One region of the Shewanella sp. GD04112 genome, then DNA from elsewhere that is predicted to be linked to it. Evidence: predicted binding sites of a transcription regulator. Region 1 holds the regulator's gene; the other holds the start of a gene.

Region 1 (4,534 bases):
TTTGGGGGCCGCGGCAACTGCTTCAGCTTTTGGCTTGGCAGGCTCTTCCACTTTACCTTTAAACTTACCAGAACCGTGCAGCTCATCGAGCAGCGCTTCAAACTCGTCATCGGTAATATCATCGCTAGCGCTTGCGGATGTCGCTTGAGGCTTATTTTGCACCGCAGGGGCAGCATCGGCTTGTGGAGCAGAAATTCCTGGGCCTTTTCCGGCGCCGTGCAACGCATCGAGTAATGCTTCAAACTCCGCTTCATCGATTTCATCGATACTGGAATCTGAAAGCTCTGATTTCTCAATCGGCATTTCTTCAACGGCGGCAACTTCAACCACTGTTTCTATGACAGGTTCGGGCTCAGGTTCTGGCAATGGTTCAACTTCGGCACTACTTTGACCTGACTCGGAAGGAAGCGGCTCACCGGAGCTGAGCATTTTCAATTTAGCCAATAATGCAGGATCTGCTGGGTCTTGTTGCTCGCCTTGTTGGGTTTGAGCAAACATAGTGTTAATCGCATCGACAGCCTGAAGAATGATGTCCATTAACTCTGCGGAGACACTGCGCTTGCCAGTGCGTAATAAATCGAAGGTGTTTTCTGCTTCGTGACAGACATCCACCATGGGAGTGAGACTAAGGAAACCCGCACCGCCCTTTACAGTATGAAACCCCCTGAAAATGGCATTTAGCAAGTTAGTATCATCAGGATTGTTTTCAAGCGCGACCAGCTGCTCTTGCAGCAACTCAAGAATTTCGCCCGCTTCAATTAAAAAGTCCTGGAGTATCTCTTCATCTACATCAAAGGCCATCAAATTGACTCCCAGTTAGAAACCCAGACTCGACAGCAGATCATCGACTTCATCTTGACCGGTAACGACGTCTTGACGAAGCTCGGCATTCATTATCGGTCCTTCAGCTTCAATATTATTTTTCTGAGTAATCTGACTCTCAATCACGGGTTGCTCACCAAATACTGTCAGCATAGACACCAGATTACTTTCAACTTCCATCACTAGATCGATCACCCGCCGGATCATTTGTCCAGTCAGGTCCTGAAAATCCTGCGCCATCAAAATCTGGTTGAGCAATTCGCGTAAGCGATTGGAATCCAATTCGCTACGTGACATCAAATGCTGCACATTGTGGCAAAGCGCTTTAAAATCGCTCAGAGCGATTTCACGGCGCATCAATTTGTCCCAAGAAGGCATCACTTGTTGAATATTCGCCGTTAATGCATTAGCGAGCGGCAAGCACTCTTCTACCGCATCCATGGTTTTATTCGCTGCTTGCTCGGTCATGTCAATGACATAACTTAGCCGTTCCTTAGCATCGGGAATTTCGGTATTCGCAAGTTCAACCAAACGATTATCAACTTGGAAATCCATTAATGCGCTGTGAAGTTGCCTTGTCAGTTTACCAACTTCATCAAAGAGCTCCCGTTGAAGTGGAGCCGCGAGTTCCCTAAATAAATCATCTGCTTGAGCTTGTTCATTTGCGCTTAATAGTTCAACTAAACGCTGAGCCTTCTCGAGCGTAATGAGCCCTGATGTTTGTGACTTCATAGCTCATCCCTGCTTAAGCGAGTCGTTCGAATATTTTATCTAACTTCTCTTTAAGTGTTGCTGCGGTAAAAGGTTTAACCACATAGCCGTTAACACCGGCTTGTGCGGCAGCAATAATTTGTTCACGTTTTGCTTCAGCGGTAACCATTAATACGGGTAAATGCTTAAGGGAATCGTCAGCCCGAATAGCCTTCAGCAAATCAATACCCTGCATACCTGGCATGTTCCAGTCTGTCACGACAAAATCAAAGTCGCCCTTTTGTAACATAGGCAGCGCAGTTGAGCCGTCGTCTGCTTCTTGGGTATTGTTAAAGCCCAAGTCTCGCAACAAGTTCTTGATGATACGTCTCATTGTCGAAAAGTCATCAACGATGAGAATCTTCATATTCTTGTCCAAGGTTTCCTCCGGTGAGCCGACATTCTGTGCTCAATAAATAATTATACTTATGTCCAATGCTTGAGTTTGCCTTTGAGCCGCAACATTGCCTGACTTAATATCTGGCTAACTCGCGATTCACTTACCTCAAGAATGGCGCCAATTTCTTTTAAATTCAATGCTTCATCGTAGTATAACGATAGCACTAGCGCATCTCTTTCGGGCAATAATTTTATCGCCTCAACTAGTGCTGAATGAAACTGGGTTTCTGCTAACGCTTCATATGTACCATCACTGACATTATCGCTCGAAGTGAGTATATCCTGCGATACGCCTAAGTCTTCTATCCCTATGATTTTACCAACAGAAACATCGTTAAGAATATGATGGTACTCATCGAGCGTCATATCAAGTTTTTCTGCAATTTCTGTGTCGCGTGCATCACGACCCAACACTTGCTCTAACTCATCAATGGCTTGAGCAACTCGACGATTATTACGATGAACAGAACGGGGAACCCAGTCGCCACGACGGATCTCATCCAACATGGCGCCACGGATCCGTATGCCGGCGAAGGTTTCAAACTTTGCACCTTTGCCACCATCAAACTTGGATGATGCTTCTAATAACCCCATCATCCCCGCTTGAAGCAAGTCATCGAGCTGCACTGAGGCAGGTAATCTGGCGAGCAAGTGATGTGCAATTCTTTTAACCAACGGTGCATACTGTTCAACGATTGACGTTTTACTGTCTAAACAAGTATACGCTGCGGCTTTATTCACTCGTTTTTTCCTCTTGAAAATCTGGTCGCTGAACTAAACGCTCAACGAAAAACTCCAAATGCCCACCAGGTTGCTGTGGTACTGGCCAGCTCATGATTTTATTCGCTAGGCCATGGTACGCAATCGCAGCTGGAGACTTAGGATAAGCCTCAACCACTAACTTTTGTTTACGCACTGATTTGCGAAGGTTTTCATCAAACGGAATGGTCGCAACCAGTTCGAGTGCCACGTCCAAGAATCTGTCGGTCACTTTACTGAGTTTAGCAAACAATTCCATACCTTCGCGCAAACTGCGCACCATATTAGCAACAATTTTAAAGCGGAAAACGCCGTGTTCGCGGCTGAGAATTTTGATTAACGCATAGGCGTCAGTGATAGAAGTTGGCTCGTCACAAACAACCACCAACACATCCTGTGACGCACGGGAGAAACTGAGTACCATGTCAGAAATCCCCGCGGCAGTATCCACGATGAGGATATCAAACTGGGTGCGCATCTCACTAAAAGCACGAATTAAGCCCGCATGTTGCGCAGGGCTCAACTCTACCATGCCTTGAGTTCCTGAGGTCGCAGGGACAATGCCTATGCCCTTAGGACCACGGACGATAATATCATCCAGCTCAGCATCGCCAGAGAGTACATGGGAAAGGTTACGTTCAGCACGGATCCCTAACATGACATCGACGTTTGCTAAGCCTAGGTCGGCATCAAGCACTAAGACACGCTTGCCCTTTTCGGCTAATGCTACTGCGGTATTGATAGACACGCTGGTTTTACCCACGCCACCTTTACCACCCGTAACCGCGATTACTTTCACTTTTTCGTTATAGGGTTGATTCATCATACGTAAACCACTTGCTTGATCCAGGGTCATAACTCTACTCAAATGCACAGGTCATATTATCTGACCACGCTGTGTCTGGTAACGATTGTTGTTCAGTGTTTTCTAAGGCCGCTAACGCCTGCTCTGCGAGCAATAAAGTATCGGCAACTTTCATATCTTCGGGCACTCGCTGCCCATCCGTAACATAACTTAATGGCAACCCACTTTGGATCAACACACTTAATGCACCCGCTAACGACACGGACTCATCGAGTTTGGTGAGTACAACACCAGATAATGGAATGCGTTTAAAGTGATTTACAGCATCCTGTAGCACACGGCGCTGTCCTGTGGCAGACAGTACCAGATAACTGCGGATAGGTATTCTGCTATTTGCAGTTAAATTATCAAGTTGCTGGTAAAGCCGCATATCTCGTTGGCCCATTCCTGCGGTATCTATCAATACTAGCTTGCGATTTCTGAACTGATACAGTATTTGCTCTAGCTCAGCAAGATCATGGGCTTGCTTAACTGGGCATCCCATAATTTTGCCATAGGTGGCCAATTGCTCATAGGCGCCAATACGATAATGATCTGTCGTGATCAAGGCGACTTGATCCGCACCATGATGGGCGGCGAAACGAGCCGCTAATTTGGCTAAAGAAGTGGTTTTGCCTACACCCGTTGGGCCAACCAGCGCTACAACGCCACCTTGCTTAACGATATCATCGCCTTGATTATCAAGCATATTAGCTAGACTTTGTGGCAAGGCACGAACTAATTCTGCCGGGGTATAGTGTTGACTAAGCGCCGCTAACTTGTTCGCAACAGCAGGCGAAAACTCCGCTTCCAGTAACTTTGACTCCAGCATCGCACCCACAGGGTCGATACGTTTTTTGTGTTCAGTCATCAGCGCAGACACTTGATGAGTAAGCAAATTGCGTAAGGATGCTAACTCATCACGCATCGCTTCAATATCCGCATTTTGCTTCTGTGAAA
Region 2 (4,534 bases), 2.6 Mb from region 1:
AGCTCTGGATGTCTGAAATCCACATAATCTAATAAGCAAATTAAGGCTAATTGTGGCGCCTGAATCGTTGCCTGAGTGATCACACTCTGGTGTTCCATTTGCATCAAACCCCGCAGCAGCGCTTGCTCAAAACGCGATGTCCAAAAGGCCGATCTCACCCCTTCCTCTTCACGCATTTGTTCTTGGCGCAATTTTACCGCGCTATCGATAAGACCTTTGATCATCGAATATTGGCACTGTAATACCCAATTATTCACTTGACCACCGAACATCTGCTGCTCACCTAATTCGGCGTCTAAATAGCGCATGATCACTTCGCTATCGAAGATAGGCACACCATCGTTGGTGATGAGGCAAGGGATCTGCCCAAGCGGGTTAACATCGAGCAGCTCGGCGGTGTTTTCCATCGGATTGACTAAGACTTCTTCGATATCCTTAATCCCTAAATAACGGATTAATGTGCGAACACAGCGAGCATAGGGTGAAGCGAGGGAGCAGAGCAACTTCATCAAAAAATCCTTCTATATGACTGACATTAAAACGATTAAGACTAATTATTTGTCATTAACACTCAACCGATTACCAATACTTCTCGACGGTAATTTGTCCCGGAGCGCGGCGTAAATTCTTTGCGAGCCCCTTGTCAAGCAACGCGGCCTGCGCGCCACTGATCATCCCCGGATTACCACAAATCATCACCTGTGAATCCGCCGCGCTGAGCGCTAAACCGACTTTAGCCTCAATCTCCCCCGAGACTAAGCCATCGGGGATACGACATTGCAGTGCATCGTCAAGCTTTTCACGGGTGACGGTTAAACACAGGATAAACTGATCAGGATATTGCACCGAATAAGCCTTTAATTTATCAAGGTAAGCTAAATCTTTAGCTTCGCGGACACCATAGACGAGCACGACTTTTTCGAAACGCTGCCAAGGCTCTGCCGTATCGAGCATAGATAAGAATGGCCCCACGGCCGTGCCCGTGGCTAACAGCCATAAGTGACGGCCTTGCCCTGCTCCCTTAGGGATCTCATCTAAAGTCATAAAGCCTGTGGCTGTGGGAGTGATCTCGATTTCATCCCCGATGGCAAGATTTTGTAATTGTGGGGATAACTGGCCATCTTCTACGGCGACAGCCAAGATTTCGGCATAGGGTTTATCGGGGGAATTAACCAGGGAATAGGCTCTAGCGACACGCTTATCATCTTGCAGCTGACTGAGTTTAATAAATTGACCCGGAATAAAGGGCGCCAGTTCGGCCGCTATCCGCAGCGAAAATAATTTATCACTCCAATCAATACGTTCAATAACACGTCCCCTAGTCCACATAACTCGCCCTCAAGCAAAACGTTAAATAGACCCCTAGCATAGACTGTTCTCTGCGCAACAAAAACCCCTTATTGCAAGGGGCTTAAGACAAGGGAAATGGCAACAACATTGAGTGCTAAGCGCGGGACATTATGCGCTAGCCGTTTGTGCCTCATCAGGTTTCTTATTGAAGCTATCTCGGAAGGCCTGCAATCCCTCTTGCACTAATCCATAGGTTTTATCGACGCCATCAGCAATATCCCCTTGCAGCACTTTAAGGCCGGACAAAATATCCCGCGCCTCCTTAAAGCCATTATCGATAGCGCCACCTATGATGCTCATAAAACTGTCAAGCTGATCATTTAGACTCATATTCGAATTTTGCTGTTGGTGAATGCTAAAAAATTGCGTCGCAAAACTCACAATCCTATCGGCCGTCGCCTCGGGAGAATAATCGACCTGATTGTCATAGTTAGTTTGAGTAGCATTTGGCCCCATCGAAGTCGCTAATTCTTTATCTATCGCTTCAATTGCCGCGCGATAAAGTAACGCCATGGATTGATCACCGGATTTTAGACTCACTTCTTCCTGTGCCGACAAAATAGCCTGATTCATTAGCTGCTTACTGGTTTGGTATGCAGTTTGTTTTCCGGGCGCTTCCACATTTTTCGTCTTTTCACTATTAGCAGCGGCATTGTCAGCATACTTCTTATGGGGCGTAGAAGGCGTCTGTACCTGCGCAGGGTTGTTGATTTCCATGATACAAAATCCATTCAATTTGGGGTGACTCTATTATCGACCAAAATTTGAGCAACTTTAGTATTTTTCTCAATTGCAGTACCATCACAATCTAAGGCAATGATACCCATAATGAATCTATTCGCCTCAGCGTCGCACTTGCATGCGCTCATCAGATAAGGATATACGGCATGGCAACTCCCCAATGGCTAGCAGTGGTTACTCACTCCTTGCGAACCATCCGCTTAAATAAACTTCGGCTATCACACACTCTACTGTTAGGCCTGTTACTCTTTACCAGCATAGGACTCAGCCCCATCAATCAAGCTTTTGCCGATAATCGATTGATTATTTTGGTAAGGCATGCCGAAAAAGCCGACGCTCCAGCAGGCGATCCGTCCCTTTCAGATGATGGCCATGCACGTGCCCTCGCGCTGGTTAGCGCATTGCAAAGGACGCAGATCTCGCAACTGATCGCGACCCAATATCAAAGAACTCAGCAAACCTTGTTGCCTATGTCTTCGGAGCGGCATCTGCCTATTACTGTAGTCGCAGCCGAAAAACCACTCGAAGCCCATATCCAGCAAATCGTTGAACAAGTACATGCCGTGAAAGGTAACAGCTTAATCGCGGGGCATTCCAATACCGTCCCACTTATCATCAAGGCTCTTGGCGGCCCAGAAATCCCCACCATAGCGGAAGATGATTACAGCCAGCTGTTTTTACTCTCCATCCATGATGGACAGCCAGCGAGCCTTATCTCCACCCGTTATGGACACGAATAGAGGATAACAAGATGCAAGAATTGAATTGGTTTATGTGGGGACTGGATCTCTTCTCAGGGCTATTTTTAATCCTAGTGGGCTTTGTCGTTCTAGCGATTGTGTATATGTATATCGCCGACAAGCTACAAACCAAGCAGGCCGTGCGCCACAACTACCCTGTGATAGGTCGCTTTCGGTATTTATTTGAGAAACAAGGCGAGTTTTTTAGACAATACTTTTTCGCACAGGACAGGGAAGAATTGCCCTTTAACCGCGCCGAGCGGAGCTGGGTATATCGAGCCGCGAAAAACGTCGACAGAACCATCGCCTTTGGCTCGACACGCCCGCTAGACAGCACGGGCGCCATCATGTTTATGAATACCGCCTTTCCTACTCAAGATGAAGATATCACGCCAATTCTGCCTCAAACCATTGGCCCCCATTGCCGTGAACCCTACACCACTAAGGCCATTTGCCATATCTCCGCCATGAGCTTCGGTGCCCTGTCACGCCCTGCAGTCACCGCCTTATCCCACGGCGCAGCGCAGGCGGGATGTTGGTTAAATACCGGAGAAGGTGGCTTAAGCCCTTACCATTTAAAAGGTGGCTGCGACTTAGTCTTTCAAATTGGTACCGCTAAATACGGTGTACGTAATGAGCACGGCCATTTAGACGATGACAAGCTCAAAGAAATCGCCGCCCACCCCGAAGTTAAAATGTTTGAAATCAAAATGAGCCAAGGAGCCAAACCAGGCAAGGGCGGTATCTTGCCGGGGATAAAAGTCACCGAGGAGATCGCCAAAATTCGCGGTATCCCGCAGGGCCATGATTCCATTAGCCCCAATGGTCATATCGAGTTTAAAAATGTGGGCGATATTCTGGATATGATTGCCAGAGTACGTGAGGTCACGGGTAAGCCCACTGGCATTAAGGCCGTACTTGGGGACGTGCAATGGCTCGAAGATTTTTGCGATGAAATTGAGCGCCGTGGCGAAGCCTCTGCCCCCGACTTTTTTACCTTAGACAGTGCTGACGGCGGCACGGGCGCCGCCCCTCAACCCTTAATGGATTATGTGGGCTTGCCCCTTAAAGAGAGTTTACCCATATTAGTCAATATCTTAATTCAGCGAGGGCTGCGTAAACGCATTAAAGTGATCGCCTCAGGCAAACTCATTGTGCCATCGAGGGTCGCTTGGGCGCTCGCCTTAGGTGCGGACTTTATCGCCTCGGCCCGTGGCAATATGTTTGCCCTCGGATGTATTCAAGCGCTGCAATGCAACAAGGATACCTGCCCGACGGGTATCACGACCCATAATAAGAAACTCCAACAAGGTCTTGATCCTAGAGACAAATCGACTCGTGTGGCTAATTATAACCATAACCTACACCACGATTTAGCCCTTATCGCCCACTCCTGTGGCGTGACAGAGCCAAGGCAGCTCAAGCCGTCCCATGTGAGGATTGTGCTCGAGAGTGGTTTGTCGGTTTCGCTGGATAAATACTATTCCCATATCAATCAATAGTTAACTTGACACTGTATGCATTTTGTACGACTTTCGTCTAAAGTTAATTTAGCAAAAGGTAATTTGAACGCGTATCACAAAAGGGGTAAGATCCGTGATACACGCTTGAGATTAAACAACTGCATATTAAGTTAAGGAAACACTGTGAAAGCAAGCTTTGTAAGCCATATGCCAGACAGTAAAACTGCCAGCACAAGCTGT

The links. Region 1 encodes FliA, which starts transcription of late flagellar genes. Its sites were predicted from a motif close to CTAAAGNTNNNNNNNNNNNNGCCGATA; they were not measured.
Region 2: N7386_RS18225 (DUF5610 domain-containing protein) is a predicted target of FliA. The motif match lies at 2,102-2,128, and genes of this name have one in related genera.

Annotation. Positions count from the first base shown of each region.
Region 1 is NZ_JAOEAL010000001.1:1,519,463-1,523,996, reverse strand. Features, by position in the region: gene N7386_RS06800 (chemotaxis protein CheA) at 1-801, opposite strand, end outside; gene N7386_RS06795 (protein phosphatase CheZ) at 817-1,554, opposite strand; gene cheY (chemotaxis response regulator CheY) at 1,568-1,951, opposite strand; gene N7386_RS06785 (RNA polymerase sigma factor FliA) at 1,999-2,712, opposite strand; gene N7386_RS06780 (MinD/ParA family protein) at 2,705-3,586, opposite strand; gene flhF (flagellar biosynthesis protein FlhF) at 3,591-4,534, opposite strand, start outside.
Region 2 is NZ_JAOEAL010000001.1:4,145,890-4,150,423, forward strand. Features, by position in the region: gene N7386_RS18215 (glutathione S-transferase N-terminal domain-containing protein) at 1-509, opposite strand, end outside; gene N7386_RS18220 (ferredoxin--NADP reductase) at 580-1,329, opposite strand; gene N7386_RS18225 (DUF5610 domain-containing protein) at 1,459-2,067, opposite strand; gene N7386_RS18230 (phosphoglycerate mutase family protein) at 2,238-2,831, shown strand; gene N7386_RS18235 (FMN-binding glutamate synthase family protein) at 2,843-4,333, shown strand; gene N7386_RS18240 (hypothetical protein) at 4,478-4,534, shown strand, end outside.